Regions from separate parts of the Paenibacillus sp. ALJ109b genome, predicted to be linked through region 2. Evidence: predicted binding sites of a transcription regulator. Region 2 holds the regulator's gene; the other holds the start of a gene.
The links. Region 2 encodes CtsR, which represses protease genes until heat stress. Its sites were predicted from a motif close to ATGGTCAATAAAGGTCAAACA; they were not measured.
Positions count from the first base shown of each region.

Region 1 (15,178 bases), on a different contig from region 2:
AGCGGCACATTGCGTTATTCCTGTGGAGATGACTGGATTGAGCTAACCGGGGGAGAGGTGGGGCATTTGGCAGCAACCGTACGTGAGGCAAAGCTGCCTAATAAGTGTAAGGTTGTACTGGTTAACTTTATGACCCCTTTCCACAAGACAGTTCATATCTCTCTTTCGCCATCCATGGCGTTAAAGCTGTAATTCTGATGAATGTCTCTATAAGGAAGAGTACATGAAGCAAAAAGATGACATTTCATTCGAAAGGGATGAGGGGGTGTCATCTTTTTTGCGCATTTTTGGCATAAACGACATGAAACTACATATTGAGAAGTGGGCCTTAAGATGTGGTATACTGGAGAGTATGAATGAAAGCAAAGAGGAGGTGCCTTGGAAGATGAAGGGCAAGCTACTGCGGGCTGAGGGACACCTTGCCAATGTAATACCGATTCACTTGGATGCTTCTTTCTTTTTTGAGAGAGCTGTCCGCTCGCTGGACCGTAATCACGTCGACAAGGCATTAAAATATTTTCGTAAAGCTGTTGAATATGAACCGGAAAATCCGGTGAATCATTGTAATATGGCGGGTATATTATCAGAGAAGGGGGATTACGAGGCTTCCAATGCCGTTCTTGCGCATGTGCTCGACGTGGTAGATCCGTCCATGACGGAATGTTATTTCTACATGGCGAACAATTATGCGAATATGGATCGGTTTGAAGAAGCTGAGCAAGCGCTTGTTACGTATTTGGAGGAGGATACCCAAGGTCAGTTTATGACGGAAGCCGAAGAGATGATGGAGCTTCTGTACTACGAGCTGGATCGACCAGCCAAACTGAACCGGATCAAATCACGTAAGGGTGTCGTTGAACACGATCAGGCGCGGGAATTGTTGGAACAAGGGAAGTTTGCACAGGCGGCTGAGCTGCTGGAAGACATGTCACCCGATTATCCTGATTATTTGGCTGCTCGCAACAACTTGGCGCTTGCCTATTATTATATGGGGCTGTTTCCCAAAGCGAAAGAGACGATTGCCGAGGTACTGGAGCAGGAGCCAGGTAATTTGCATGCACTGTGTAATCTGGCGATTTTCCACCAGAACGAGAATCGAGCCGACCAAGTGCTGCTTCTGATCAAAAAATTGCGTGTCATCGTGCCTTTCCAGCACGAACAGGTCTACAAACTGGCTACCACGATGGGTATCCTGGGACAACATGATACGGCTTATGTACATTTCCGTCGCCTGTTGAAGGATGAAGAAACCGCTGCGGACCCGGCTCTCGCACATTATGCAGCAGTCGCAGCTTATAATACTGAACGTTACGATTCCGCTGAACGTCTGTGGCGTCATGTAGGCAAGCTGGATCCGGGTTCGGAAGTATCCCGGTACTATCTGTCGGGTCTTGAGGCTGTGAGACAAGGAGAAAAAGATCCGGAGAAACTAAGTTATCACTATCATCTGCCATTTGACGAGCAATTCAGACAATGGGAGAACTATGGCAATGGCATACCTGAAGAGATGAAAAATGATCCATTGATCCGTTCCTCTTTCTTCTGGGCGTTGCGACATGGGGATCGGGCTACCAAGCTTCAGGTCATTCATGCTCTTGGCATGATTGGTGATTATGAGGTGCAACAGGCACTGCAATCCTTTATCCAGGAACCTGGTGAGGATCAGGAATTGGTGGAAGCCGCTCGTTCCGTATTAAACGGTCTTAGTTCAGAAGAAGCTGAGCAGGATGATTCTCCTGTTCTGCGACCGCTAACTGCATTGAGCAAACGCACCATTCCGAAGATGGAGTCGATGACGGAACAAACGGAGACGAAAGCTTCTTCGCATTGGCAGGCGGTCGTGGACCGTGCGTTACAGATGTCTGAAGCCAAAGCCGAATTGCAGCAAGAAATGGAACGGCTGTGGACCGATTATGTATCTCGCGTACACCCGGAGGTGCCTGGCACGAAGCAAATTGAAGGTTTGGCTGCGGGATTGGAATATCTGGCTGCTAAAATTCATAGTCGTCCAGTGACCTACCAAAGCATAGCCGACCGGTATGGCATATCAGCTGCCACTGTCAGCAAATATGCACGGCAAATCAATAAAGTGTGCAATTCCAACCCACCGATCCAGTAAATGTTCCTTGAAAATCTCGCTTTGGGATAGACTTCATTGCGTGAAGGATACATAGGCCTGGAAAACGGGTAAACTTAACGAATAGGTCTCGACATGCCTGTAGGATATCATCATAGCAAGTTAATCGCCACTCAACACACTCTCAACCTTATTAAGGAGGCTGTATCTATATGTCTAAATACAGAACGATTGTGATCGGAACCGGACCTGCGGGTCTGACAGCAGCGATATATCTAGCTCGTGCTAATCTAAACCCACTGGTTATCGAAGGTCTTCAGCCGGGTGGTCAATTGACGACGACAACGGAAGTTGAGAATTTCCCTGGTTTTCCGCAAGGCATTATGGGTCCGGAACTGATGGACAATATGCGCAAGCAAGCGGAGCGTTTTGGAGCTGAGTTCAAAAATGGTTGGGTGGAAGAAGTGGATTTCAGCAAACCGCCCTTCAAGGTTAAAGTTGGAGGCATCGGAGAACTGGAAGCCGAATCGATCATTATCTCTACCGGCGCTTCGGCCCGTTATCTCGGTATTCCCGGAGAGCAGGAGAATGTGGGACGTGGGGTAAGTACCTGTGCCACCTGTGACGGATTCTTTTTCCGTGGTAAAAAGATCGTTGTTGTTGGCGGTGGAGACTCTGCGATGGAGGAAGCCAGCTTCCTGACCCGCTTTGCAACAGACGTTACCTTGGTTCACCGTCGGGACGAATTACGTGCATCGAAAATTATGCAGGATCGGGCTCGCAGCAACGAGAAGGTGAAATGGGCTTTGAACCGTACACCGCTCGAAGTTGTGCCTGAGGCTCTTGGTGTTAAAGGGCTAAAGGTACGCAATAACGAGACTGGACAGGAAGAATTGCTTGAAGCGGATGGCGTATTCATTGCCATTGGACACACACCGAATACGGGTTTCCTGAGCAACCAAATTACTTTGGATGAACACGGCTATGTTGTCGTTAAACCGGGTACAACCGAGACCAATATTCCGGGTGTATTCGCCTGCGGTGATGTTCAGGATACGAAGTATCGTCAAGCCATTACAGCAGCAGGTTCAGGATGTATGGCTGCAATGGACTGCGAGAAATTCCTTGAAGGCAGCATTGTGCATGACTGGAGCGAAACACTGGATAAGTAAGCATGAAAAGGGCATGGTTTGGCATAAATTAAGTAGAAGAGACAACGGGAAGTCTCATGATGTGAGAAGCCGGAAGGCTTCTCTTTTTTTGAAACCAAAGTGGGCATGAGATCGTATACATAATGGGCATATTAGCTGTGAGGTGAAGACTTTGGGGGAAATGATAAAAGATTGGTTACAAAATGCAACAGTGCGGCGTTTTCTCATTCTGCTGTTGTTTTGTTTGGTTCTATTCAGCATGGGGAGTATGCTGCACATGATTTTGCTGTTATTCCTGGTGACGTATGTCATGAACAGGTTGCAGCATTTTATCACAGAGAAGTTGAATCGTTTATTTCCGGTTAACTATAAAGTTGTAGTCATCCTGCTCTATCTTATCGTTATTGCAGCCATTGTACTGGGCATCTCCAGGTATTCACCACGAATTGTGGATCAGGTCGTTCAGTTAACGAATGAGATCATGAAGTTTCTTGATACCGCTGACGGGGATAATTTTGCTTCCAAAATTGCAGGTTATCTTCAATCGTTCGATATTAAAAACTATACCAACGATGCATTGAAGTATATTTTTGCGTTAAGCAAATGGTTGGAGTTCATTCTGTTGGTTATCATCCTGAGTCTGTTCTTCTTGTTGCAGAAGCGGGAGATTTCCAAGTTTACCTCCAAGTTCAAAACAAGCAAGATCGGCTGGTTCTATAATGAAGTGGCTTATCTTGGAGATAAGTTTGTATCTTCTTTTGGTAAAGTGATCGAGGCACAATTGTTGATTGCGGTCTTTAATACAGCTTTGACGATTCTGGGATTATGGATACTCGGTTTCCCGTATTTGTTCGCTCTGACCATTCTGGTATTCATGCTGAGTCTGGTACCCGTTGCGGGGGTTATCATCTCACTGATTCCGCTGTGTCTAATCGGTTATCAACTGGGTGGGTTACAGCTCAGTGTGATCGTGATCATTATGATCGTCATCATTCATGCGTTGGAGACGTACTTCCTGAATCCGAAGCTGATGGCGCACAAAACCAAATTGCCGATGTTCTACACGTTTATCGTACTGATTCTGTCTCAACATTTCCTGGGGATCTGGGGGCTTATCATCGGTATTCCGATCTTTGTCTTCCTGCTCGATATTCTGGACGTCAACAAGATGGAAAAAACGGAAGAGCCTGTACGTGTGGAAACGAAGTTGTGACCAGTAGCTGAATATCTGCTGAAGGATAGGTTTAGGGAATGTTCATAAAAGTAGAGAAACGCCTCCTGTTATGGGAAGGCGTTTTTTGCGCCGTTAGGGTTAAGGGTTGCAACAACTGAACCACGGGTGAGCTCATAATGAATCACGTCCTTGTTCTGTTCTATAAGATATTTCCATCTTATCGAACTGCCTGAGACGTGATTAGTAAGGATTGTCATGAGATTCAGATGACAATTGTCATCTTTTACGCATGGAACGAGTGGATATGCAATATCATGAGTTGAGGCCTCCTCCTCTATGGAGGAAGGAATAAAGCCTGCGTTTTTAATAGAGACAAATGAGGTTGTATACGTATTCAAAGATAGCCTGTGATGTTGTTCACAATAGCGAGGAAGCTAATCACAGCAAAGGTCTTATCGTCTTGACCCAGGCGTATCCTTCAATTATAGTTGGTACGTAGGATTAAACTATTATAGATAGATAAAGGTGGCTTGTAGCATGTCTGAGAAAATCTACGTTGGGGTCGATCTCGGCGGAACAGCAATCAAGGTCGGTATATGTGATGAACACGGTCAGCTTATGCATACGTATGAAGGACCGACTGAAGTGGATAAGGGCGTTGACACGGTCATTGCCAACATCGAAAAGTATGTCCGTCATATCGTTGCCGAATCGCCTTACAGCTGGGAACAGCTTGAAGGTGTGGGAGCAGGAGTGGCTGGGTTCACCAATGTACGCGAGGGAATTATCGTTCTTGCCCCTAACATTGGATTTCGGAATGTAGCCATTCGTTCAATTTTGGAAGAACGTCTGGGCAAGCCAGTCAAAATAGATAACGATGCAAACGTGGCTGCACTGGGTGAAGCTTGGGCAGGTGCTGGCAAAGGCGTGGACAACTGTGTGTGCTATACGCTTGGTACAGGCGTTGGTGGCGGACTGATCCTGAATGGCAAGATCTATCAAGGTTTCTCCGGTATGGCTGGTGAGCTTGGTCATGTCAGTGTTGTTCCTGATCTGGAAGCAATTCAGTGCGGATGTGGCAAAATGGGATGCGTGGAAACTGTATCTTCAGCAACCGGAATTATTCGTATGGCCAAAGATGCTGTAGAGCGTGGAGACCATACATCACTGGCACTCGTCGACAAGATTGCAGCTAAAGAAGTATTTGATGCTGCTAAGGCGGGCGATGAAGTTGCTCTTCGTATCGTCAATCGTGCAGCGTTCTATCTGGGCAAATCGATGGCGGCTGTAGCGGCTGTGATTAACCCGGAGATGTTCATTATCGGTGGCGGTGTATCCAAAGCGGGTAATATTTTGTTTGATGAAGTAAGGACTGTATTTGCGAAACTGACACCTGAACCGCTGCAAGAAGGGGTTAAAATTCTTGAAGCAACGCTTGGCAACAATGCAGGGATTGTTGGCGCGGCTGGTCTTCTCTTGCGTTCCTAGTAACCTCGTAACAGATAATCCGACAGCAATATGATAAGGAGGGGACATTTATGCTTGAAGGTGAAGTTTCACCGGGCACAGGCGCCACGCTCATTATCATTACGGGCATGTCCGGAGCAGGCAAGACGATTGCAGTACAAAGCCTGGAGGATCTTGGTTTCTTCTGTGTGGATAATCTTCCACCGGTATTGATTCCAAAATTCGCGGAGTTGATTGAGCAATCGAACGGCAAAATTGGTAAGGTCGCACTGGTTATTGACCTTCGCGGTCGTGAGTTCTTTACGGCTTTGTCCGAGTCACTGAACTATATTAAAGATCATTTTACCATTCATTGTGAAATATTATTCCTGGACGCGACAGACTCTGTATTAGTCCAGCGCTATAAGGAGAGCAGGCGCAGACATCCACTGGCTCCTGAGGGCATGCCGCTTGATGGCATCCGGCTGGAACGTAAGATGTTGGAGGAACTCAAAAATTCCGCCACTCAGGTACTGAATACCAGTACGATGAAGCCTGCTCAACTGAAAGAGCGCATCATATCCCGCTTTTCTCATCTGGAAAGCCATATGCTGTCGGTAAATATTACGTCGTTTGGGTTCAAATACGGTATTCCGATCGATGCGGATCTGGTGTTTGATGTTCGTTTCTTGCCAAATCCGCATTATATTGAACATTTACGTCCGAATACGGGACAGAATAGTGATGTATATGAATATGTTATGAAATGGCCGGAGACGCAGGCGTTTCTGACCAAGCTGCTGGATATGCTGCATTTTCTGATTCCGCAATACCGGAAGGAAGGCAAAAGCCAGGTTATTATTGGAATCGGCTGTACCGGAGGCAAGCATCGTTCGGTAGCAATATCGGAATATTTGGGCAAAATGTTGGGAAGCAGCGAAACTGAGGCTGTCACCGTGAGCCATCGCGACGCCGACCGGGACCGTCATTGAAGAGGGTGAAGGGATGAAAGAAGCCGGACCACGAAGAGAACGTCCGAGAATTGTAGTTATGGGCGGCGGAACCGGATTATCCGTGATGCTGCGCGGTTTGAAGGAAAAGCCGCTGGACATCACGGCCATCGTGACGGTGGCGGATGACGGAGGAAGTTCGGGCATCCTGCGTAATGAGTTGCAAATGCCGCCTCCGGGCGACATTCGTAACGTACTTACAGCGCTGGCTGATGTAGAACCGTTGTTGTCGGATATGCTGAATTATCGCTTCAATACAGGCGCGGGGCTTGCAGGCCACAGCCTGGGTAACTTGATTTTGGCTGCAATGACGGATATATCGGGCGACTTCGTGACCGCTGTGCGGGAACTTAGCCGCGTGTTTGCCGTTCGGGGTGAGGTATTGCCCGCAGCCGGGCAGGCCGTTATACTGCATGCAGAGATGGAGGATGGCTCGATTGTTACGGGCGAGTCCAAGATCCCTGAAGCTGGCTTACGGATCAAACGTGTTTTCCTTGAACCGGATCACGTGGAGCCGTTGCCAGAGGCTGTTGAGGCTATTCGTCAGGCAGACGCCATTCTGATTGGGCCAGGTAGTCTCTACACGAGCATTCTACCCAATCTGCTTGTGCCTAAGCTGGCTGAAGCTGTCGTTGAGGCGGACGCAGTGAAAATGTTTATTTGTAATGTGATGACACAGCCGGGAGAGACGGATAATTACACGGTGAGTGACCACCTCAAGGCGGTACATGAACATGTAGGACACCAAATTTTCGACTATGTCATTGTAAATAATGGTGATATTCCGCTGCAGGTGCAAAATAAGTATGCGGAAAAAGGAGCTAAACCGGTTGTGCTGGATATGAATGTGCTGAAGAGTGCCGGCTATCAAGTCGTTGCGGATACGTTGGTCCTATTCCGGACTTATCTGCGTCATGATGCCGACAAGCTGAGCCATCACATCTATCAACTTGTACAAAATTGGATGTTACGGAAGAGGTGAAGTCCCATGTCGTTTGCAGCACAGACCAAAAAAGAACTAACGATGATCGAAAGCGAACCGTGCTGCGAAAAGGCGGAACTTTCAGCCCTCATCCGTATGCTTGGTGCGGTGCAGTTATCGAATAAAAAAGTCATCTTGGATATTTCGACGGAGAATGCCGCCATTGCAAGACGGGCATACTCTCTGCTTAAAAAGCATTTTCAAGTGCATACGGAATTGCTTGTCCGCAAAAAAATGCGGCTGAAAAAGAACAATGTATATATTGTTCGGATTCCAACCATGGTACAGGAGATTCTAAAAGATCTGTACATTGTTTCCGAAGGATTTCTGTTTACTCCCGGGATCAGTGGAGAACTGTTCAATAATAACTGCTGTAAACGTGCTTATCTTCGAGGCGCATTTATGGCAGGAGGATCAGTCAACAATCCCGAAGGTTCATCCTACCACCTGGAGATTGCGTCCATGTATGAGGAGCACTGTCAGGCCCTTGTGGACCTGGCGAATGAATTTCATCTCAATGCCCGGTGTATAGAACGCAAAAAAGGATTCATCCTATACATTAAGGAAGGCGAGAAAATCATCGAGCTGCTCAGTATCATTGGTGCACATCAGGCCCTTTTCAAGTTCGAGGATGTGCGTATCATGCGAGATATGCGTAATTCCGTCAACCGAATCGTCAATTGTGAGACAGCGAACCTGAACAAAACGATTGGGGCGGCCGTCAGACAGATCGATAACATCAGACTGTTGCAAAAGGAAGTTGGTCTGGAGTCGTTGCCCGAAAAGCTTCGTGAAGTGGCTGAAGTGAGGCTCGCCCATCCGGATATCAACTTGAAGGAAGTAGGCGAACTGCTTAAGGGTACAGTTAGCAAGTCTGGAGTGAATCACCGGCTCCGCAAAATTGATGAGCTGGCAGAGAAGGTTCGTAACGAGCGTTACGGTTAAATTAAGAGTAGGGTAGCCTGGAAGCTGATTGTTTTGGTTTTCGCCAAAAAGTCAGTATAAAGTCAGCCCATAAGGATCTGGAGAGCTGCTCAGGTGTAATGAGGTGATGTAAAAAGGCTAAAATGGGTCATAATAATGACATCCCAATCACCCTGAGTTTTTTCTTCTAGTGTCCTGCTCTGGTTATATGGTATAATGTTATAAATATAATTGTGTATTTAATGTCCAGATTTCATAATAGGGGGTAAGTTTCCATGACAAAGCACCCGGTAGTTGTCCGTTTGAAAACGGGTCTCCATGCCAGACCTGCGGCACTGTTCGTTCAAGAAGCGAATAAGTACTCATCTGAAGTGTTCGTCGAGAAGGACGACAAAAAAGTAAATGCAAAAAGTATCATGGGGATCATGAGCCTTGCAATCAGTACTGGTACGGAAATCCAGATTAGTGCAGAAGGTGCGGACGCCGAACAGGCTGTAAACGCTTTAGTTAGTCTGGTAAGCAAGGAAGAGCTTGAGAACCAATAAGATATGATTTGAACCCAATGAAGAAGTCCCGAAAGGGGCTTTTTTGCGTTTTAAGGCTGTCAAGTGCAACATTATGGAATTAAGCCCGTCTGTTAGGTATCAAATCGATTTGAGTTTGAGATGTTAAAACTTAAGGAGGCTAACGTAATGGGTAAATTATGGTTGAAACCGCTGGGCGCGGTGATGGTTGCAGGTACATTGCTTGTAGGAGGTACTGCGTGGGTAGCACCTAGTAATTATGCGTATGCTGCTGAGGTACAGGGGGTACAGCAAAACGTGATTAACGTTGTGGGTACAGGTGAGATTCAAGTGAAGCCGGACATCGCTTATCTTTCCATTGGAGTGAACAGTACAGCAGATACTGCAGCCTCTGCTCAAAAAGCGAATGCAGCGAAAATTCAAAAGGTTAGCAATCTGCTGAAAAGTACATGGAAAATCAGTGCGGATGATATTCAAACGAACCAGTTCTATGTACAGCCTAACTACACGTATAGTGAAAAAGACGGAGAGAAGATCAAAGGGTACACAGCTCATCACACATTGACTGTAACGTACCGGGAGATGGACAAGATTGGTGAACTCCTGGATGCTGCATCCCAAGCTGGTGCCAACAATATTGAAAATGTTCGTTTTACGGTAGAAAAACCGGAGAACTTTGAAGCTCAAGTGATTGAGAAAGCTGTTGCCAATGCGGATGTGAAAGCTGGAGCAATTGCAAAAGCAGTTAAACGCCAACTGGGTGCTGTTCTATCCGTGAGTCAAGGTGACGCCAATGTACCTGTGTTCTATGCAAGTGAGGCTCTGATGTCCAAATCGTCAGCTGATTCTGCTGGTAGCACAGAAATTGAAACAGGACAGGTTAAAGTAAGCACAACGCTGAATATTACGTATGAAATGAAATAGGTGAAATAAAGTAAATAAAGGCTGGATGTCCGTTAAAGATGGGCTTGAGCTGGCGAAAGGCAATAATGACAAAGACGTTGTCCATCGGACAACGTCTTTTTTGTTATAAAGGCGGACTTTGATGAAGTTTGAAAAGAAGAGGTGAAATATGACGAAATGAATTGCTGGTTTTTGGTATCTTTTTTGTCCATTTGTTCGTAACAAAACCTTCATTATAGGCATCTGGATCGAACAACATTGTAACTGGAGCTGTAAACCTTTCCGGAATTGGGTTAATTATAATAAAGAGGTGAGCGTGTGGGGCATACGATCAAATCAGGATACATACGCAATGACACTCAATTTGAATTCGAGAGAGGAGTTTTATATATGACAACATGGAAAAAATGGACTAGTGCACTACTGGCGGCAGGAATTATTGTGGGGAGCGGGGCTGTATGGCAGGATAGTTCTGTACAGGCAGCTTCAGTATCCACGAAAGTGACAACACCTACTGAGGTAACTCTGAAATCAGGAGGCAAAACGCTTACTCAAAAAGGACTCCTTCAAGGCGGCTCCACTTGGGTATCGCTTACCGCAGTGAAAGATGTTGCAGGTGGAAGTTTGAAATATGATGCAAAGGCTAAGGAGTATTCCTTAACGGCAGCTAATAATACGATGACCATCAGCCTGATTGATGGGGCACCGAGTGTTAGAATTAATAACTACTATCCGCAAGTGGAAGCGAAGCTGATCAATGGCCGATTGTATATTCCGTTTTCTGCAATGAGAGATTATTTGGGTGTTCAGGGCAACTGGGATGGAAAAGCCAAGACACTGACGCTGAGCAAAGTGAAGCAAAATAGCGTGACAGTCAAAGCGGCAACAGTGAAAGTCAGCATCAAGAACGCTGAAGTCGATATTCAATATCCTCAGGTGAGCGGACTGGCTAACGATAAAGCAGAAGCAGCTATCAACAAGGTGCTGAAAGATGAAGTCGATGCTTTTGTAGCAGATTTCAAAAAACAAACCAAGGAATTTGGTGACGCTGCAGCGAACCGTCCATATGCATTTGAGAGTTCTTATGTTGTGACGTATAACGAAAATGGTGTGCTTGGGCTCATTACGCAAAGTTATCAAGATTATGCTGGCGCACATGGCATGACGTTCCGTACAGGTCACACCTTTGCTCTGGATTCCGGCAAGGAACTGAGTCTGGATGATGTGATCCAAAATAACAAAACCGTACGTGAGACAGTAAGTAAAAAAGTGGGAGATCAGCTTAAAGCAAGTGGTGGTTACCTTGAAGGCTATAAAGGTCTGAATAAAGATCAGGATTTCTATGTAACACCAACAGGTGTAGTTGTATTCTTCCAGTTGTATGAATACACAGCTTATGCGGAAGGCTTCCCGGAATTCCCGTTCACATACAAAGAGCTACTTCCTAAAGGCACAGAGCCGTTCAGTGGCTTAACAGCAGACAAGTAAAGTATGTGTTGAGCTTATTGCTAGCGTAACGATATGAAAGTTAAAGTGAATCGATTAAATATGTATCATGCACTCTTAAATTATCATCAAAAAAAGGACGCCCTCGTCATGTTGACGAGAGCGTCCTTTTTTCATATAGCCAACTCAACTGAGCGTTGCCGTTTGAGTTGGCTATATGGTTAATTGGCGATTCGGCTCGGCTTAGATGCCTTGGGAACCTACGTTTTCGATAACTTTATCGATGATACCGTAATCAGCAGCTTCAGCAGCACTCATAAAGTAGTCACGATCTGTATCTTTCTCGATACGCTCCAGCGGTTGGCCTGAGCGCTCAGAGATGATGCGGTTCAAGGTATCACGCATTTTCAGGATGCGGCGGGCACGAATTTCGATGTCCGAAGCTTGACCTTGCGCACCACCAAGTGGTTGGTGAATCATGATTTCGCTGTTAGGCAATGCAAAACGTTTACCTTTGGCACCTGCGTTCAACAGGAATGCACCCATGGAAGCCGCCATACCTACACAGATGGTAGATACATCCGGTTTGATGAATTGCATTGTATCGTAAATTGCCATACCGGCTGTAATGGATCCGCCTGGGCTATTGATGTATAAGTGAATGTCTTTCTCCGGATCTTCCGCAGCTAGGAACAACATCTGTGCCATGATGGCATTCGCCACAACGTCATTTACATCACTGCCAAGGAAGATGATACGATCCTTCAGCAATCTGGAATAGATGTCATAGGCGCGCTCACCCCGGTTGCTCTGTTCAACGACCATTGGAATATAACTCACGTGAAAAACCTCCTCGGAAATGTAAATGTTAAATTGGTGTTTATATATAAACTGTTACCGTATTACCCACATCATAAACAATTTCAAACAAAAAGTCAAAGAAAGTCAAACTAAGTTTGAAAAAAAAGAAACCTATTCGGTTTCATTGGTTAAAAGGGTTATGAGCTACTAATTAAGAATGGCGCGCCCGCCAAGAATCGAACTTGGATCTCAGGCTTCGGAGGCCTACGTCATATCCATTGGACCACGGGCGCACATTAATTATTGCTGCAAATATAGTTGCTTAAAAAGCAGTTTTGAAATAGAAGTTTCAAATATGTGACAGCAATAATGATTATAGCTCATGAATAATTGAATTGCAAGCAGATGTTCGTCGTGTTGGTTTGGAATACCCTGAAGTTGATCATGATGAAGATAAGTGGATAAAGAACGCAAATAAGTAAATGCTAAAAGAGGTTTTGGACATGCCATATGAAAAACAATAGCAAGCAATATGTAGATGAGTATTTTTGTTTTGCTTCTATATATGGTATCGAACATGTTGTCCTCGCTCATGGGAGATTGACATTGTGAAAATAGGCGCGTACAAACGCCTGAAACGTGTCGAATTAACGCTTCGAAACACTTGCATGTCGCGTCAGTTTTAGGTAGAATAGACGTGGGACTTAAAAAGTTAACCCGGGACGTTTTAGGGCCATGAAAGAGAGCTTGGAACGAGAAGCTTGCGGGAGTGGAAAGCATGCGAACGATTTTAGAAGTGCAAAAGCAGCTTCTGCCTGATCTCATGGATGTCTTGAAGAAGAGGTATACGATTCTGCGCCAGATCATGTTATCGGATGTGATCGGACGAAGAACGTTAGCTAATTCCATGCAGATGACCGAGCGGGTTCTGAGGGCTGAGACCGATTTATTAAAGGCTCAGGGACTTATTGAAATTGACAGTGCAGGGATGAAGATCAGTGAGGCAGGGCATGAATTGCTGCAGCAGTTGGAACCCGTCGCCAAAGAGCTGTTTGGATTATCCGAACTGGAAGAACGCATCAAGCAAGCCTACGGTCTGCAAAAGGTAGTTGTGGTTCCTGGCGATTCGGACATTTCTCCATTTGCCAAACGGGAACTGGGCAGAGCCGGAGCGAAGGCTCTGGGTAATATTATGAGTGATAACGATGTTGTCGCCGTAACTGGCGGTTCAACAACGGCTGAAGTCGCAGAGCAACTGACTCCGCCAACTTCGCTGAAAGGTGTCTGGTTTGTACCGGCACGCGGTGGGCTGGGAGAAAGCCTCGAAATTCAGGCCAATACGATAGCATCCACGATGGCAAAACGGGTAGGAGCTCAATACAAACTTCTGCATGTACCGGATTTGCTTAGTGATCATGCCTACGAATCACTAATCCAGGACCCAAGTGTTCAGGAGATTCTGCAGCTGATCCGAAAATCGCGGATCGTCATTCATGGAATCGGTGATGCCGTAGAGATGGCACGGCGCCGCAAACTTGCGACAGAGATCATAGATGAACTCCAGGAGCAAGGGGCCGTATCTGAATCATTCGGTTATTACTTTAATGATCAGGGTGAGGTGGTACATACCATGCTTACGCTGGGCATGCGACTCCAGGATATTGAACGAACCGATGTCGTAATTGGGATTGCGGGTGGCAAGAGCAAGGCTGCTGCCATACATTCGGTCCTGCGATTTGGTCAGGAAGATATTCTGATTATTGATGAGGCTGCTGCTGAAGTCATCGTCGCCGAAATGGAATAAGGTTTTATTTTGCACCACAACCATTGTTGTCTTGACGGACTTCACCGTCTGTCTTGAATATATAAGCTTCATAAAAAATCAATCAAAACTTGGGAGGAACTTACTCATGATTAAAGTAGGTATTAACGGTTTTGGACGTATTGGTCGTTTGGCATTCCGCCGTATTCAAAATGTAGAGGGCATTGAAGTTGTAGCAATCAACGACTTGACTGATGCTAAAATGCTGGCTCATTTGCTCAAATATGATACAACTCAAGGTCGCTTTGATGGCGATGTTGAAGTACACGATGGCTTCTTCAAAGTGAACGGCAAAGAAGTTAAAGTATTGGCTAACCGTAACCCAGAAGAATTGCCATGGGGCGACCTGGGCGTAGATATCGTTCTGGAATGTACTGGTTTCTTCACAACTAAAGAAGCAGCTGAGAAACACTTGAAAGGTGGAGCTAAGAAAGTTGTTATCTCCGCACCAGCTACTGGCGACATGAAAACCATCGTTTACAACGTAAACCATGAAATCCTCGACGGTACTGAAACTGTAATCTCCGGCGCATCTTGCACAACAAACTGCTTGGCACCTATGGCAAAAACACTGCAAGACAAATTCGGAATCGTTCAAGGTTTGATGACTACAATTCACGCTTACACTGGCGACCAAAACACATTGGATGCTCCACACCCTAAAGGTGACTTCCGTCGTGCTCGCGCAGCAGCTGAAAACATCATCCCTAACACAACTGGTGCTGCTAAAGCAATCGGTTTGGTTATTCCAGAACTGCAAGGTAAACTCGACGGTGCAGCTCAACGTGTACCAGTAGCTACTGGTTCCCTGACTGAGCTCGTAACTGTATTGGGTAAAAAAGTTACTGCTGAAGAAGTTAACGCAGTAATGAAAGAGGCTTCCGATCCACAAACTTTCGGATACACAGAAGACGAAAT
Region 1 covers NZ_JAAIFP010000016.1:101,052-116,229, reverse strand. The annotation lists gene G3352_RS17660 (hypothetical protein) at 1-192, shown strand, start outside; gene G3352_RS17655 (tetratricopeptide repeat protein) at 386-2,119, shown strand; gene trxB (thioredoxin-disulfide reductase) at 2,290-3,249, shown strand; gene G3352_RS17645 (AI-2E family transporter) at 3,410-4,441, shown strand; gene G3352_RS17640 (ROK family glucokinase) at 4,940-5,890, shown strand; gene rapZ (RNase adapter RapZ) at 5,941-6,840, shown strand; gene G3352_RS17630 (gluconeogenesis factor YvcK family protein) at 6,854-7,840, shown strand; gene whiA (DNA-binding protein WhiA) at 7,847-8,785, shown strand; gene G3352_RS17620 (HPr family phosphocarrier protein) at 9,040-9,309, shown strand; gene G3352_RS17615 (SIMPL domain-containing protein) at 9,457-10,212, shown strand; gene G3352_RS17610 (stalk domain-containing protein) at 10,582-11,679, shown strand; gene clpP (ATP-dependent Clp endopeptidase proteolytic subunit ClpP) at 11,881-12,477, opposite strand; tRNA gene G3352_RS17600 (tRNA-Arg) at 12,657-12,731, opposite strand; gene G3352_RS17595 (sugar-binding transcriptional regulator) at 13,217-14,242, shown strand; gene gap (type I glyceraldehyde-3-phosphate dehydrogenase) at 14,349-15,178, shown strand, end outside.
Region 1: clpP (ATP-dependent Clp endopeptidase proteolytic subunit ClpP) is a predicted target of CtsR. The motif match lies at 12,569-12,589, and genes of this name have one in related genera.

Region 2 (15,178 bases):
TATTCGGTGGTGGTTTTTATTTGCTTTTTTTTATTTCCGAGAGATGCCCACGCATCTCTTGTTTGACTTTGTCCCGTTCCTCTGACACACTCATAAATGGATACATACATCACGTATCAGGCCATGATTTGAAAGATATCATAACTTAGAGAACGGGGTGCAGGACGACATGGAAATTCAGAAATTAACCGTAGATGATTTTGAGCCAGCTATGGCACTCTCCGAGTATGCTTTTCAAATGGTAATGAGTGAAGAACAAACGGAGAAGCGACGGAGTCAATTTGATTCACAGGATATATGGGGTGTATTTGAGGAGGGACAATTGGGTGCCAAACTTCACATTATTCCTTTTCAAACCTATATTCATGGGAGATCGTTCGAGATGGGCGGTATTGCGGGAGTAGCCACATGGCCAGAATATAGACGCAAAGGCTGGGTAGCTGGGCTGTTGAAGCATGCGCTGGAGGAAATGAACCGTAACAAACAAAGTATATCGTTTTTGCATCCGTTCTCTTTTGCATTTTATCGCAGATATGGATGGGAGACGTATGTTGAGTTTAAACGATATAAAGTGCCTACAGCTCATCTGCCTGCGAAAAAGGCAACCCTTGGAACAATTCGCCGTGGTGATCCCGGACTCAGCGTATTAAAGGAAGTATACAGTGCGTATGCTGAGCGCTATAACGGAACTTTGATCCGGGATGATGCGAGATGGGAGAACTCAGTTCTCACTAATGGAGCCAACCAGAAAGTCGTATATTATGATGAAGCTGGTAAAGCACAAGGCTATGTTTTATATGAGGTTAAGGAAAGAAAGTTTACCATTAGAGAGATCATTTATCTGAATGAAGAGGCAAGACAAGGTTTATGGACCTTTATTGCCAACCATGATTCTATGATTGAGGAAGTCACTTTACAGGCACCAGCCAGTGATATGCTTGCTTTTCAATTAGATAATCCGCGGATTCAGCAGGAAATTGTACCTTTCTTCATGGCACGTATTGTGAGTGTAGAACAATTTATTTCACAGTATCCTTTTGCGAGCCCAGACTCACCAGTACAGATTAATCTCCAGGTAGAGGATGCACACGCACCATGGAATGAAGGGGTATGGCAGTTGAATGTGGCGATGAACGGTACAGCTTCGATTTGGAAAACATCGGAGCCGGCTGCTAAAGATCAGACTGTTAAAGTAGACATTCAGGCGCTCACAGCAATACTGATGGGGTATCGCAGGCCCTCAGAGATGGCTCAAATAGGTAGAATTGAAGGGCCGAATGGAGCGATTAAGGCTCTGGAACAAGCGATTCCTGATCGGGAAACGTATCTACTTGATTTTTTCTGATCCTCATAGAGTAACGAATATTCTAGGATCAATTTTGTAGATTAACTTGTATAGCATTACGTTGCTAGTATGAGACAAATGGACTTCTCCAGCTATTTTGGAGAGGTTTTTTTGTGTCAGCCGAATATTTCGTGTAAAATCGTAAAAAATGAATAGTGCTCCCTCTTGGCAAAACCACAAAATATGCTATAATGTATATAAAGTCAAAGAAAGTCAAAGTCAACTAAAGGTTAAATACTTACGTAGCTTTCTTTCTGCAATCCGGTGGTGGGAGCCATTTTAGAGGTAGTGCACATCAGCGGATAAAAGCAATATTAAAGGACCTTCGAGCGTCCTTCGCTCTCCCGTTAAAGACCGTTGAAGATCAGTTTCGCTGTTTCCTTGATTGGTTAAATGGGTTGAGAAGGTGTACTCTGTAGGGGCGTGTGGGTCCTTATTGACTTAACGTTTCAGACAGTGGAGGATGAGTGGATGCGTAATATCTCTGATATTATCGAACAATATCTGAAGAGTATTTTGCATGAAAGTCCCGAAGGAATGGTCGAAATTCAACGTAATGATCTGGCTGACCAATTTTCATGTGTGCCTTCCCAGATCAATTATGTCATCAGCACCCGATTTACACTCGAAAAAGGTTACCTTGTAGAGAGTAAACGTGGCGGCGGCGGTTATGTTCGCATACAGCGGATTGAATTGCCGGCTCACTCGGCTCTGCATAACCATTTGCACCATAGTATTGGAGATGAGATCGGGCAGACAGCTGCCGAAGGTCTGATCTACCAACTGGAAGAAGCACGTTTCTTAAGCAAAAGGGAAGCCGGGTTGATGCGGGCAGCTGTATCGAGAGAGATTATATTGGTCAAACTTCCTTACCGGGATCAAATTCGTGCCAGAATGTTAAAGGCGATGTTAATATCTTTGCTCGGTAAATGAAAACTATCGGGATCAAGGGGGTACATCATTGTGCTGTGCCAAGAATGCAACAAACGTCCGGCAACACTCCATTTCACGAAAATCGTGAACGGAGAGAAGACGGAATTCCATATTTGTGAGTCATGCGCTCGTGAAAAAGGGGAAATGATTCCCGGAACATCCAACGGATTTTCCATTCATAACTTATTGTCCGGGTTGCTTGATTTTGAGCCTACAGGCAAAAATGGCAGTGCAGGAGCAACACCTGCGCAATCCCTTCGTTGTGAAGAATGCGGGATGACCTATTCACAGTTTAGCAAAATCGGCCGCTTTGGCTGTAGTTCTTGTTATAAATATTTTGACAGTCGTTTGGACCCGCTATTCAAACGGGTTCATGGTAGCACTTCCCACGTGGGTAAAGTGCCTGCACGAGCTGGTGGCCGCATCAAGGTGAAACGACAGATTGCTGATCTGAAACGGGATCTTCAGGAGAGTATAACGCAAGAGGAGTTTGAAGAAGCTGCTCAAATTCGTGATCAGATCAGGGAACTTGAAAAAGAAATAGCTCAGGAGTAAAGTTTGTGATGAGTAGGAGGGATGCGTAATGCCTAATCTTCGTTTTACAGAGAAGGCGCTCAGCGACTGGATGCGCAGTGATGCGGCTGATTCCGAAATCGTCATTAGCAGCCGAGTCCGGATCGCACGCAACCTGCAGCATTATCCGTTTCCGATGCTGGCTTCCAATGAGCAATCGGAAGAAGTGCTGAATAAGCTGAGCGAAGTACTTCAGTACGATGACGTTCATGCCTTTGGAGATTTTCATACCTTGGATCTGATTGATATCGATGACCTTGACAAACGGGTGCTGGTAGAGAAACATCTGATCAGTCCTAGTCTTGCGAACGAATCCAGAAATGGTGCTGTTATTCTCAGTGAGGATGAATCTGTCAGTATTATGATTAATGAAGAGGATCATCTTCGTATCCAGTGCCTCTATCCGGGGTTCCAGGTGAAAGAAGCCTGGGAGAAAGCTTCCGCCATAGATGATGCTTTTGAAGCGCATGTGGATTATGCTTTTGATGACCGCAGAGGATATTTAACCAGCTGTCCTACGAATGTAGGTACAGGTGTAAGAGCATCTGTCATGATGCATTTGCCCGCTCTGGTGATGACACAGCAGATTGGCCGCATTCTAACCGCAGTCTCCCAAGTCGGACTGACTGTACGGGGAATTTACGGTGAAGGCAGTGAGGCGATGGGTAACCTGTTCCAGATCTCGAACCAGATCACACTGGGACAGACGGAACAAGAAGTCATCGATAACCTGCATAGTGTTGTGTTACAGATGATTGGGCATGAGCGAACTGCTAGAGAACGGTTAATTACGGACTCTAGACTCCGAATTACCGACAGGGTTATGCGTTCATACGGCATACTGTCCCATGCAGCCATCGTCGATTCGAAGGAAGCTGCACAGCGTCTGTCTGATGTTCGACTTGGCGTAGATCTCGGCTTGTTGGACGGCTTGTCCATAACCGTGATGAACGAGTTGAATGTGATGACACAGCCGGGCTTTTTGCAGAAAACATTTGGGGAAGACATGCGGACAGATGAGCGTGACATATATCGGGCTCAGTTGATCCGTGATACGATCAGTGCAGCCAATCAATCTTAGGTTGATCAAGAGTTGTTTATAAAGGTTTCACGTCGCATCTGCGGCTTTTTATATAATAGAGCATTTCTATAAATGAATGCTGAATGATTTTATTCGCAGCATGGCTGCAAACAAAAATGATATGAAGAATACGGTGGGATCCTTTTAACAGCCCCCGTTTTATCCAAAACCATGGAGGTGCAGGAGATATGATGTTTGGAAGATTTACGGAACGGGCCCAAAAGGTGCTCGCATTGGCGCAGGAAGAAGCTGTCCGTCTTGGTCATAATAACATCGGTACAGAGCACATTTTGCTCGGCCTCATTCGTGAAGGCGAAGGCATCGCAGCCAAAGCGCTGATCGGCCTGGGACTCGGATTGGAAAAAATTCAAGATGAAGTAGAAACGCTGATTGGCCGTGGCCAAGAGCAACCTACGAACATTGCATATACGCCTCGTGCGAAAAAAGTAATTGAATTGTCTATGGATGAAGCTCGCAAATTGGGCCATACCTATGTAGGCACAGAGCATATCCTGCTTGGATTGATTCGTGAAGGCGAAGGGGTTGCGGCACGTGTGCTGAACAACCTGGGTATTAGTTTGAACAAGGCACGTCAACAAGTACTGCAACTGCTTGGCAGCAGTGAAGCCGTATCCAGTCATAACGGTACACCTGCCAATGTCAGCACACCAACACTGGACAGTCTGGCACGTGACCTTACGGCGTATGCCAGAGAGAACAACCTGGACCCAGTGATTGGACGTAGTAAAGAAATCGAACGTGTTATTCAGGTTCTGAGCCGTCGTACCAAGAATAACCCGGTACTGATCGGTGAGCCAGGTGTAGGTAAAACGGCCATCGCTGAAGGACTTGCACAAAAAATCATCGCCAACGAAATTCCGGAGACTTTGCGTGACAAACGTGTCATGACCTTAGATATGGGTTCGGTTGTCGCAGGTACAAAATATCGTGGTGAATTCGAAGATCGTCTGAAAAAAATTATGGATGAAATTCGTCAAGCGGGTAACATTGTCCTGTTCATCGACGAATTGCATACCCTGATTGGTGCAGGTGGAGCAGAAGGTGCAATTGATGCTTCGAACATTTTGAAACCGGCTTTGGCCCGTGGAGAATTGCAGTGCATCGGTGCAACAACACTGGATGAATACCGCAAATATATCGAGAAAGATGCTGCCCTGGAGCGCCGTTTCCAACCGATCACGGTGGATCAGCCTTCTCCAGAAGAAGCAATTCAGATTTTACACGGCTTGCGTGATCGTTACGAAGCGCATCACCGGGTGAAAATTACAGATGAAGCGATTGTGCAGGCTGTTAAACTGTCTGATCGGTACATTACAGACCGTTTCCTACCGGACAAAGCGATCGACCTGATTGATGAGGCGGGCTCCAAAGTAAGATTGAACTCTTACACGATTCCACCAAACCTCAAACAATTGGAAAGCCGTCTCGAAGATATCCGTAAGGAAAAAGACGCAGCGGTTCAAAGCCAAGAATTCGAAAAAGCAGCAGCTCTGCGTGACACGGAACAAAAAATCCGTGAAGAGCTGGATGTAACGAAGAACCAATGGAAAGAAAAACAAGGTCGCACGGATTCTGAAGTAACGCCTGAGGATATCGCGCAAGTGGTAGCCAACTGGACTGGAATTCCGGTGAACAAGCTGAAAGAAGAAGAAACACAACGTTTGATGAACCTGGAGTCTATTCTTCATGAACGTGTCATTGGCCAAGATGAGGCTGTGAAGTCCGTCAGTCGTGCAGTTCGTCGTGCTCGGGCCGGATTGAAAGATCCTAAACGTCCGATGGGTTCATTTATCTTCCTAGGTCCTACCGGGGTAGGTAAAACCGAGCTGGCTCGTGCTCTGGCTGAAGCGATGTTCGGCGATGAAAATGCAGTGATCCGGATCGATATGTCCGAGTATGGTGAGAAGCATTCCACTTCCCGACTCGTCGGAGCGCCTCCGGGATATGTTGGATACGAAGAAGGTGGGCAGCTGACAGAGAAAGTTCGTCGCAAACCTTACTCCGTCGTCCTGCTCGATGAAATCGAGAAAGCACATCCGGAAGTATTCAATATCTTGCTGCAAGTGCTTGAGGATGGTCGTCTGACGGATTCCAAAGGTCGCGTTGTTGACTTCCGAAATACGTTGATTATTCTGACATCCAACGTGGGTGCTGAAGCGATCAAACGTAACTCTACACTCGGCTTCACAGCAGTTGTGGATGCAGGTGCGGATTATGATAACATGAAGGGTAAAGTCATGGATGAGCTGAAGAAAAGCTTCCGTCCAGAGTTCCTTAACCGGATTGATGAAATTATCGTGTTCCACTCTCTTGAAGAGAAACACATCGCTGAGATTGTTACACTGATGAGTGAGGAGCTTCGGAAACGGCTACGTGAATACGAGGTTGACTTCGAACTCACCGACAATGCCAAGGATTTCCTTGCCAAAGCTGGCTTCGATCCAGCTTACGGTGCGCGTCCGCTTCGTCGGGCGATCCAAAAGCATATCGAAGACAAATTGTCTGAAGAGTTGCTCACGGGTAATGTAACCAAAGGTGATTCATTGCTAATTGATGAAGAGAACGGGGCATTGTCTGTAACGAAAAAAGACGTTGTTGTTCCTTCCACTGAGGAAATCGAAACGAAATAAGTGTCACTTAACTAGTGACATAACTACTGAGTCTGATGTATAAAACAAAAATCCTTCCTGGCTTAAGTCGGGAAGGATTTTTGTGTTTTTGTGCCAGTCAGAGCCCCAAAGCTGTTGTTTATCAGAAAACAAAATTTGAACTGGCTACGAACATGTGTAAAGTTTGCGATAATCCTTTACGAAAAATCTCAAACAATGGTAAACTTTTATTAACCCTGCACGTCAGGGAGTTTAGGCAAAATTCGTCGAAAAATGCAAAATGCTGTTATAAAATAAATCCTAGGAGTGCTGAAGTGGCCAAAGTTAAAACCAAGTTTCAGTGTACGGAATGCGGCTATGAAGCCCCCAAATGGTACGGCAAATGTCCGGGTTGTCAGTCTTGGAATTCGATGGTGGAAGAAACCGAAACGGTGGTCAAAACACAAGGAAGAAATTCCCCTCTTTTTGAGAGTAAAGATAAGCCACTTCCCATCATAGATATAGATAGCGGTCAGGAACCGCGTGTACAGACTGGAATTGAAGAGCTGAACCGGGTTTTGGGCGGCGGAATTGTTCCAGGATCTCTCGTTCTGGTGGGCGGAGACCCCGGAATCGGAAAATCAACATTGATGTTGCAAACATCTCATGCATTGACTCATTCAGGTTTGCGCGTGTTATATGTCTCAGGCGAGGAATCAGTTAAGCAAACGAAATTGCGGGCTGACCGTCTGGGTGCGCTGTCTCCTGAGTTATATGTACTATGTGAGACCAATATGGAGCGGGTTGAGGAAGCGGTGGAGCAGATCCAGCCGCATTTTCTAGTCATCGACTCCATTCAGACCGTATATCTGCCAGAAGTCACCAGTGCTCCCGGCAGTGTAGCTCAGGTAAGGGAATGTACATCACGGTTCATGCGGATCGCCAAAGGGCGAGGCATTGCAACCGTACTTGTGGGGCATGTTACGAAAGAAGGTGCTATTGCCGGTCCACGTATGTTGGAGCATATGGTGGACTGTGTTCTTTATTTTGAAGGAGAGCGGCATCATACGTATCGCCTTTTACGTGCGGTCAAGAACCGTTTTGGTTCGACCAATGAGATCGGCATTTTTGAAATGGGCGAAGATGGACTTCGTGAAGTAGGCAACCCTTCTGAGCTCTTTTTGTCAGAACGTCCACTGGGTGTGGCGGGTTCTACCGTAGTTGCCAGCATGGAGGGCACACGTCCTCTGCTTGTGGAATTGCAGGCATTGATTTCAACCACACATTTCCCTTCTCCCCGACGTATGGCAACAGGGGTAGATCTCCATCGATTAAACTTGATTATTGCGGTACTGGAGAAACGAATGGGCATGTTCTTGCAAACACAGGATGCTTATCTAAACGTAGCTGGTGGTGTGAGATTAGATGAGCCGGCAGTAGATTTGGCGGTTGCTGTAAGTATCGCATCCAGCTTGAGAGATGTACCGACCAAGCCAGATGACGTCATCTTTGGGGAAATCGGTTTGACGGGTGAGGTTCGGGCCGTTTCACGGGCTGAACAACGTGTGAAAGAAGCTCAGAAATTGGGCTTCAAGCGTGTCATTTTACCAGAAAAAAGCTTAAAGGGCTGGAAACATCCTCGCGGGATACAACTGATCGGTGTGAATACCGTGGCAGATGCACTAGCGGTTGCTTTAGATTAGGGGGCATAACAAGATGAAAGATTCGAGCCAACTGGATAATATGAACGAATTGTTAAGGCTGATCGCACCAGGTACACCTTTCCGCGAAGGTCTGGAGAACGTGCTGCGCGCCAAGACGGGTGCACTGCTGGTTGTAGGATACAGCCCTGAAGTAATGGAAGTGGTGGATGGAGGATTCTCGATTAACTGTGATTTCTCCCCGAACTATCTGTATGAACTCGCCAAGATGGATGGTGCCATCATCCTAAGCGAGGATTTAAAGCGTATCCTATACGCCAATACTCAGCTCATTCCTGACTCATCCATTTCTTCATCTGAGACGGGGATCCGTCACCGGACGGCTGAGCGTGTCGCGAAACAAACAGGAAAATTAGTCGTATCTATATCGCAGCGCCGGAATATTATCACCTTATACCAAGGAACACTACGGTATTCCCTCAAGGAAATTGGGGTTATCTTGACCAAGGCGAATCAAGCGATTCAAACCTTGGAGAAATACAAAGCTGTTTTGACGCAGTCGCTTACGAATCTGAGCGCCTCCGAGTTTGAGGAACTGGTGACGATTCCTGAGGTGGTCAATGTCATTCAGCGTACGGAAATGGTTATGCGTATCAAAACGGAAATTAAGCGTTACATTCATGAACTCGGCAACGAGGGTCGTTTGATCTCTATGCAGATGGAGGAACTCGTCGGTACAACAGAAGAGGAAGCATGGCTACTGTATAAGGACTATGCCCGTGATGACAGTGATGACAGAATCCGTGAGATTATCGTTGGTCTGAAAAGATTGTCGGACGATGAATTGCTGGATGCACATCATATCGTACGTCTGTTGGGATATCCTTCATCAGCGGCTACATCCGAAGATTCGGTTGCACCTCGCGGATATCGGGTATTAAACAAGATACCCCGCCTGCCGAATGTCATCATCCATAACCTGGTGGATCAATTCGAACAATTGCCTCATGTCATTATGGCTACAATTGAAGAGCTGGACGAAGTGGACGGGATTGGAGAGGTACGCGCCCGAACCATTAAGGAAGGTCTCAAGCGTTTGCAGGAGCAGATGTTTATTGACAGACAAATGTAAGGGTTTGCCTATAACGGCTTGAAAATAATGAGGTGAAACAACGATGTTAACCAGATTCATTCCGAATCTCTTTACCTTGGGTAATCTGTTTCTTGGAATGATGGCAATCCTGCTTTCAATTGATGGGAATTATAGTTTGGCTGCCATTTTGGTCATTATTGCGATGTTGTTGGATGGTCTGGATGGCCGTGTGGCACGTGCGCTTAATGCCCAGAGTGAGTTTGGTAAAGAGCTGGATTCTTTGTCGGACATGGTTTCATTTGGTGCAGCTCCAGCTCTGATTATATTCATGGTCTCGTTTCAGGACGCAACTCCGGTTCTCGCCTGGATCGCAACCGCAAGCTTTCCAATTTGTGGGGCTATCCGGCTTGCCCGGTTTAACGTTCGCCCCGGCATCCCCGGGTACTTCACAGGATTGCCGATTCCAGCGGCCGGAGGGGTTCTGGCAACACTGTCCCTCTTTAACAAGGATATCGGTCCTGTAAGTATGATGATTGCGACGTTGCTGTTATCTTATCTGATGGTAAGTTCGCTGAAATACCCCAACTTCAAAAAGGTTGGTCTGCCGCGCAAAGCGATTTGGATTGCACCTTGGGTTATCGTCTTTGCGGTAGTGGTGGCGGTCATGTTTCCAGAACAATTGTCCAAATTGATCTTTATTCCACTTGTGTTATACGCTCTATATGGGATGAAGCATAATATGCGGACGGCAGCCTCACGTAACCGAGCCAAAAAGCGTAAAGAAGAGAAGTCTTCCCGTCCTTCCGATCGCTAGGTAATCCAGTATTCTGGAAAATACAAAGAAAGCACGTACGCTCCTGACAGGAGAATGCGTGCTTATTTTTGTTTTTCAAATCTATACGGTAACTTAACCATTTGCAACGAAATACGTATTGTTTACGACAAATTGAACATCCCTAACGTCGAACATTTCTGTGACTCGTGATTTACGACCTCTTCCATGTTGATGTCCAGTAGATTGCAGAGAGCCGACATATAAAACAGGTTCCGCCCCAGTTCAGAGCTGATTACCTCTTTGCAATTCTCGCACAATTCACCTTCCACATGCGTTTCCAGCAGGCCTTTTGATTGAGCAATATCGCTCTCAGGGGCATATTTCTGCTTGGTGGCGTGCAGCTCAATGCAGCCGCATTCGGTAATGGCCTTGGACACGGCACGGTTGACAGAGGCGCCGGCTTGTCCTGTTTTGGACAGTACATCAATCAGGCTGCGATGACGCAGCAACAGCTCGGAAACTTGATCCTGAAAAGCCTGTAAACTTAGCGTACTCATTTTGCTACTCACCTCGGGATATGAATTGAATTCATTATATGCCAATAATTTACCTTCTTTCAACTGACGATTGCAACATTTCCAAAAAGTTCTTCAAAAGCAGGATTAGCAATCTGGGAATTGGATCATACTGGATATAAAGATGAAGATATATTGAAGGAGGTGCAGGGACTTATGTGGAAAAAAGGCATTTTAACTTTTACAGGATTGTGCGGTGCATGGTTCGGCTACACGGCATATCATCTGGCAGGAAAATCCGTCCCTTGGATGGCTGAATGGATTCAATCAGCAGGATTGTTGGGGGTTGGGGTATCAACCCTACTAGGTGCTGTATTGTTTATGTCCATGTGTAACATCGGTGGAACATTAATGGCAACCAGACTGCATAATAGTATTGATTCTTTGGCCAAAGTACCGATGAAAGAATTGGCTGCAGGTGCGGCGGGTACAGTTGCAGGACTGCTGGTGGCCTTGCTGTTATATCCTTGTGTGGCATGGCTTGGGACGGCTGGAGAGGTGCTTCAGGTGGCGCTGACGGTCGTAAGTAGCTATACAGGCTATATGCTTGCCATGGCGAAGAAAGACGATCTGGCGGCCTTCTGGATGTCAGGACGCTGGGGTCATCCCGAGGTAGATGAGGAGAGACGGCTGGAAGAGCACAAAATTTTGGATACCAGTGTAATTATCGATGGTCGCATCGCGGATATATGCAAAACCGGATTTATCGAGGGAACGATTGTAATCCCGGAATTCGTTCTGGAAGAATTGCAGCACATTGCCGATTCATCGGACTTGCTCAAGCGGAACAGAGGACGGAGAGGGCTTGATATTCTGAATAAAATTCAGAAGGAATTGGACGTCAAAGTTCTCATTTACGAAGGTGATTTCGAGGAAATTTCCGAAGTGGACAGTAAACTGGTCAAACTCGCCAAGGTGCTTCAGGGCAAAGTTGTCACCAACGACTTCAACCTGAATAAGGTCTGTGAACTGCAAGGCGTATCCGTGCTAAACATCAATGATCTCGCCAATGCGGTTAAGCCGGTGGTATTGCCAGGTGAGGAGATTATGGTGCAGATTATTAAGGATGGTAAGGAACACGGTCAAGGTGTAGCCTATCTGGATGATGGCACGATGATTGTTGTGGAAGGCGGACGCGAGTATATCGGCATGATGATGGAAGTGCTGGTGACCAGTGTGCTGCAGACGTCAGCGGGACGAATGATTTTTGCCAAGCCGAAACTGTTGGAAAAAGCCCAATAAAGCGGTATGATGGGTAGTGTATCGTTAGAGTTTATAATATAACTGTATTATATCTCCGAACGGTAAACTGACAGACAAGGCAGGGATTGCGGCATGGATAAAGGGTGGGGTGTTGTCATTGTGGCGGCAGGTCGGGGGACCCGGATGGGAACAACCGAGAGTAAGCAGTTTCTGCTGCTGCAGGACAAGCCCGTTTTCATACATACGCTTGAAGTGTTTGCGGCTATGGACGAGGTCAGCGAAATGGTGCTGGTCACGGGAGCTGCCGATGTTGAACGCAGCCAGGATTGGGTAAAAGAATACCGACTGGAATCACGTGTCCGTGTCATCCCCGGAGGGAAAGAGAGACAGCATTCGGTCCACGAAGGCCTTAAGGCACTAGGGACAGACTGGGTCCTCGTTCACGACGGGGTACGTCCTTTTATAAACCGTGAGCAGATTATGGGATGTATGAAGGCCGCTATGTCGGGTGGAGCAGCTGTACTGGCCGTTCCAGTGAAGGATACGATCAAACAAGTAAATGCGGATGGAATCGTTACGGCGACGCCGGACCGCAGCAGTCTGTGGAGCATTCAAACCCCGCAGGCTTTTCGTCTTTCTTCCCTGCTGCTTGCGTACGAATCGGCGGACCGGGACGGATTTCTAGGAACGGATGACGCAATGCTGGCTGAACGCCAGGGAATGTCGGTCAAGGTTGTGGAAGGCAGTTATACGAATATCAAATTAACGACGCCGGAAGATTTGGAATACGCCGCGTTTTTGCTCAAGGGAGAGAAGAAGCGATGATACGTGTAGGACAGGGATTCGATGTACATCAACTGGTAGAGGGACGCCCATGCATTATTGGCGGGGTCACGATCCCTTATGAAAAAGGACTGCTGGGTCACTCGGACGCAGACGTGCTGCTGCATGCCATCAGTGATGCCATTCTTGGTGCGCTTGCACTTGGGGATATTGGCAAACACTTCCCGGATACCGATCCGGAGTTCAAGGATGCGGATAGCCTGAAACTGCTGGAGCATGTGTGGCAGTTGGTGAAGGATCGTGGATACCGTCTGGGGAACATCGATTCAACCATAATTGCACAGAAACCGAAGATGGCACCTTATGTTCCGCAGATGGCCGAGGTTATTGCCAAGGCACTTGAAGCGGATGTAACTCAGGTGAATGTCAAAGCGACAACAACAGAGCAACTCGGATTCCCCGGACGGGGAGAGGGTATAGCTGCCCAATCGGTTGTTTGCCTTGTTCGCGTGTGATATCATCAACCAATTAGAGACGGAGGGGATATTATGAGCACCGAAGTTCGCGTGCGCTACGCGCCGAGTCCAACGGGACACCTGCATATCGGGAACGCCCGTACGGCGCTGTTTAACTATTTGTATGCCAAACATAATAACGGCAAATTCATTATTCGTATTGAGGATACGGACGTGAAACGCAACATTGCCGGTGGTGAGGAAAGTCAGCTGAAATACTTGAAATGGCTCGGAATCGAGTGGGACGAAAGTATTGATGTCGGCGGCGAGTACGGACCATACCGTCAGACGGAACGTTTGGACATTTATCGTAAATATACGCAGGAACTGCTGGACAAAGGTCTGGCTTATCGTTGTTATTGCACGGAAGAAGAGCTGGAGCAAGAACGTGAAGAACAGACAGCACGTGGAGAAACTCCGCGTTATTCGGGTAAACACCGTGATCTGACACCGGAGCAACAGAGCGCATTTGAAGCGGAAGGCCGTGTGGCGAGTATTCGTTTCCGTGTACCGGAAGAACGCATCTATACGTTTGATGACATGGTCAAAGGAGCAATCTCATTCAACAGCAAGGAATCCGGCGACTTCGTTATTGTGAAAAAAGACGGCATTCCCACGTACAACTATGCAGTTGCTGTGGATGATTACCTGATGAAGATCTCTCATGTCTTGCGTGGCGAAGATCACATCTCTAACACACCGCGTCAACTGATGATTTATGAAGCGCTTGGCTGGGAGCCGCCGCAATTCGGTCATATGACGTTGATCGTGAATGAAAACCACAAAAAGCTGAGTAAACGTGACGAGTCCGTTATTCAGTTTATTGAACAATATGATCAGCTCGGCTATTTGCCTGAAGCGATGTTTAACTTCATCTCCCTGCTTGGCTGGTCCCCTGAAGGCGAAGAAGAGATCTTCTCGCAGGAGCAGTTAATCTCCATTTTTGATACGAAGCGTCTGTCCAAGAGCCCGGCGGTATTTGATACTCACAAGCTGGCTCACTTGAACAACCACTACATCAAAAATGCGGACCCGGATCGCATTGCCGAAATGGCGATTCCACATCTGCAAAAAGCGGGACGTATTGCCGCTGAGCTGTCACCTGAACAGAAAGAATGGGCATATACGCTTGTTCATCTCTACCAGGAGCAAATGAATTCTGCCTCCGATATCGTGGAATTGTCGGAAGTGTTCTTCCGTTCCCACCTGGAGTTGGAAAGTGAAGGAGCTGCTGTACTGGCTGAGGAGCAGGTACCAATCGTTCTGAAGGCATTTGCAGATAAAGTACAGGCTAGCGACGAATTTACACCAAGTAAAATGGCTGCGCTGATCAAAGAAGTTCAGAAAGAGACCGGATTTAAGGGTAAACAGTTGTTTATGCCGATTCGTGTAGCTCTGACAGGACAGACTCATGGCCGTGATCTGAACCAAACGATTGTACTGCTTGGCCGTGATACGGTGATTGATCGATTGCATGCTCAGGTAAAAGGCGCATAAGAAACGCCCCTATTAGAGTCTACTTTGGACTTAAGGATAGAACTTCGTTTATACCGATATGAAGGAAGATTGTTGTCAGTCCATAACCTTTTCGCTATAATAGCAACACAAAGGTTAAATGGTATGATTTTATCATTCATCATAAAAACAGCAAAGACCGGGAGAAGTAGGTTGAACCGGACAGATTCAGAGAGGATGGCCCCGCAGTAAAGAACAGGATTCTTTGCTGCGGTGGCTGTGAGCCATCCGCTGTCCGTCAGTCGAAATGCACCCGTGAGCTGCATAGCCGAATCCGGCCCCGCCTCTCGTTATGTAGGAGAGAGGAAAACGTCAGGATAGGTTGTGACGGTTGGTTCCCGTTACGGAACTGTTGAGGGTTCATTCTTGTGCAAGGACATGAGGCGGCTATAACAGGCAGCCTAGTTCTTGTATGTTAAGGCATGAACCGAGCAGAGTGGGACCGCGATAAACGCCTCTGCAGCTTAATAGCTGCAGGGGCGTTTTCTATTTAGGTCGAGTCGGAAGTACACTACCA
Region 2 covers NZ_JAAIFP010000010.1:46-15,223, forward strand. The annotation lists gene G3352_RS12725 (GNAT family N-acetyltransferase) at 170-1,345, shown strand; gene G3352_RS12730 (CtsR family transcriptional regulator) at 1,817-2,278, shown strand; gene mcsA (protein-arginine kinase activator protein McsA) at 2,309-2,833, shown strand; gene mcsB (protein-arginine kinase McsB) at 2,862-3,932, shown strand; gene G3352_RS12745 (ATP-dependent Clp protease ATP-binding subunit) at 4,121-6,583, shown strand; gene radA (DNA repair protein RadA) at 6,877-8,244, shown strand; gene disA (DNA integrity scanning diadenylate cyclase DisA) at 8,258-9,334, shown strand; gene pssA (CDP-diacylglycerol--serine O-phosphatidyltransferase) at 9,378-10,109, shown strand; gene G3352_RS12765 (nucleoside triphosphate pyrophosphohydrolase family protein) at 10,232-10,627, opposite strand; gene G3352_RS12770 (PIN/TRAM domain-containing protein) at 10,802-11,887, shown strand; gene ispD (2-C-methyl-D-erythritol 4-phosphate cytidylyltransferase) at 11,981-12,673, shown strand; gene ispF (2-C-methyl-D-erythritol 2,4-cyclodiphosphate synthase) at 12,670-13,146, shown strand; gene gltX (glutamate--tRNA ligase) at 13,180-14,643, shown strand.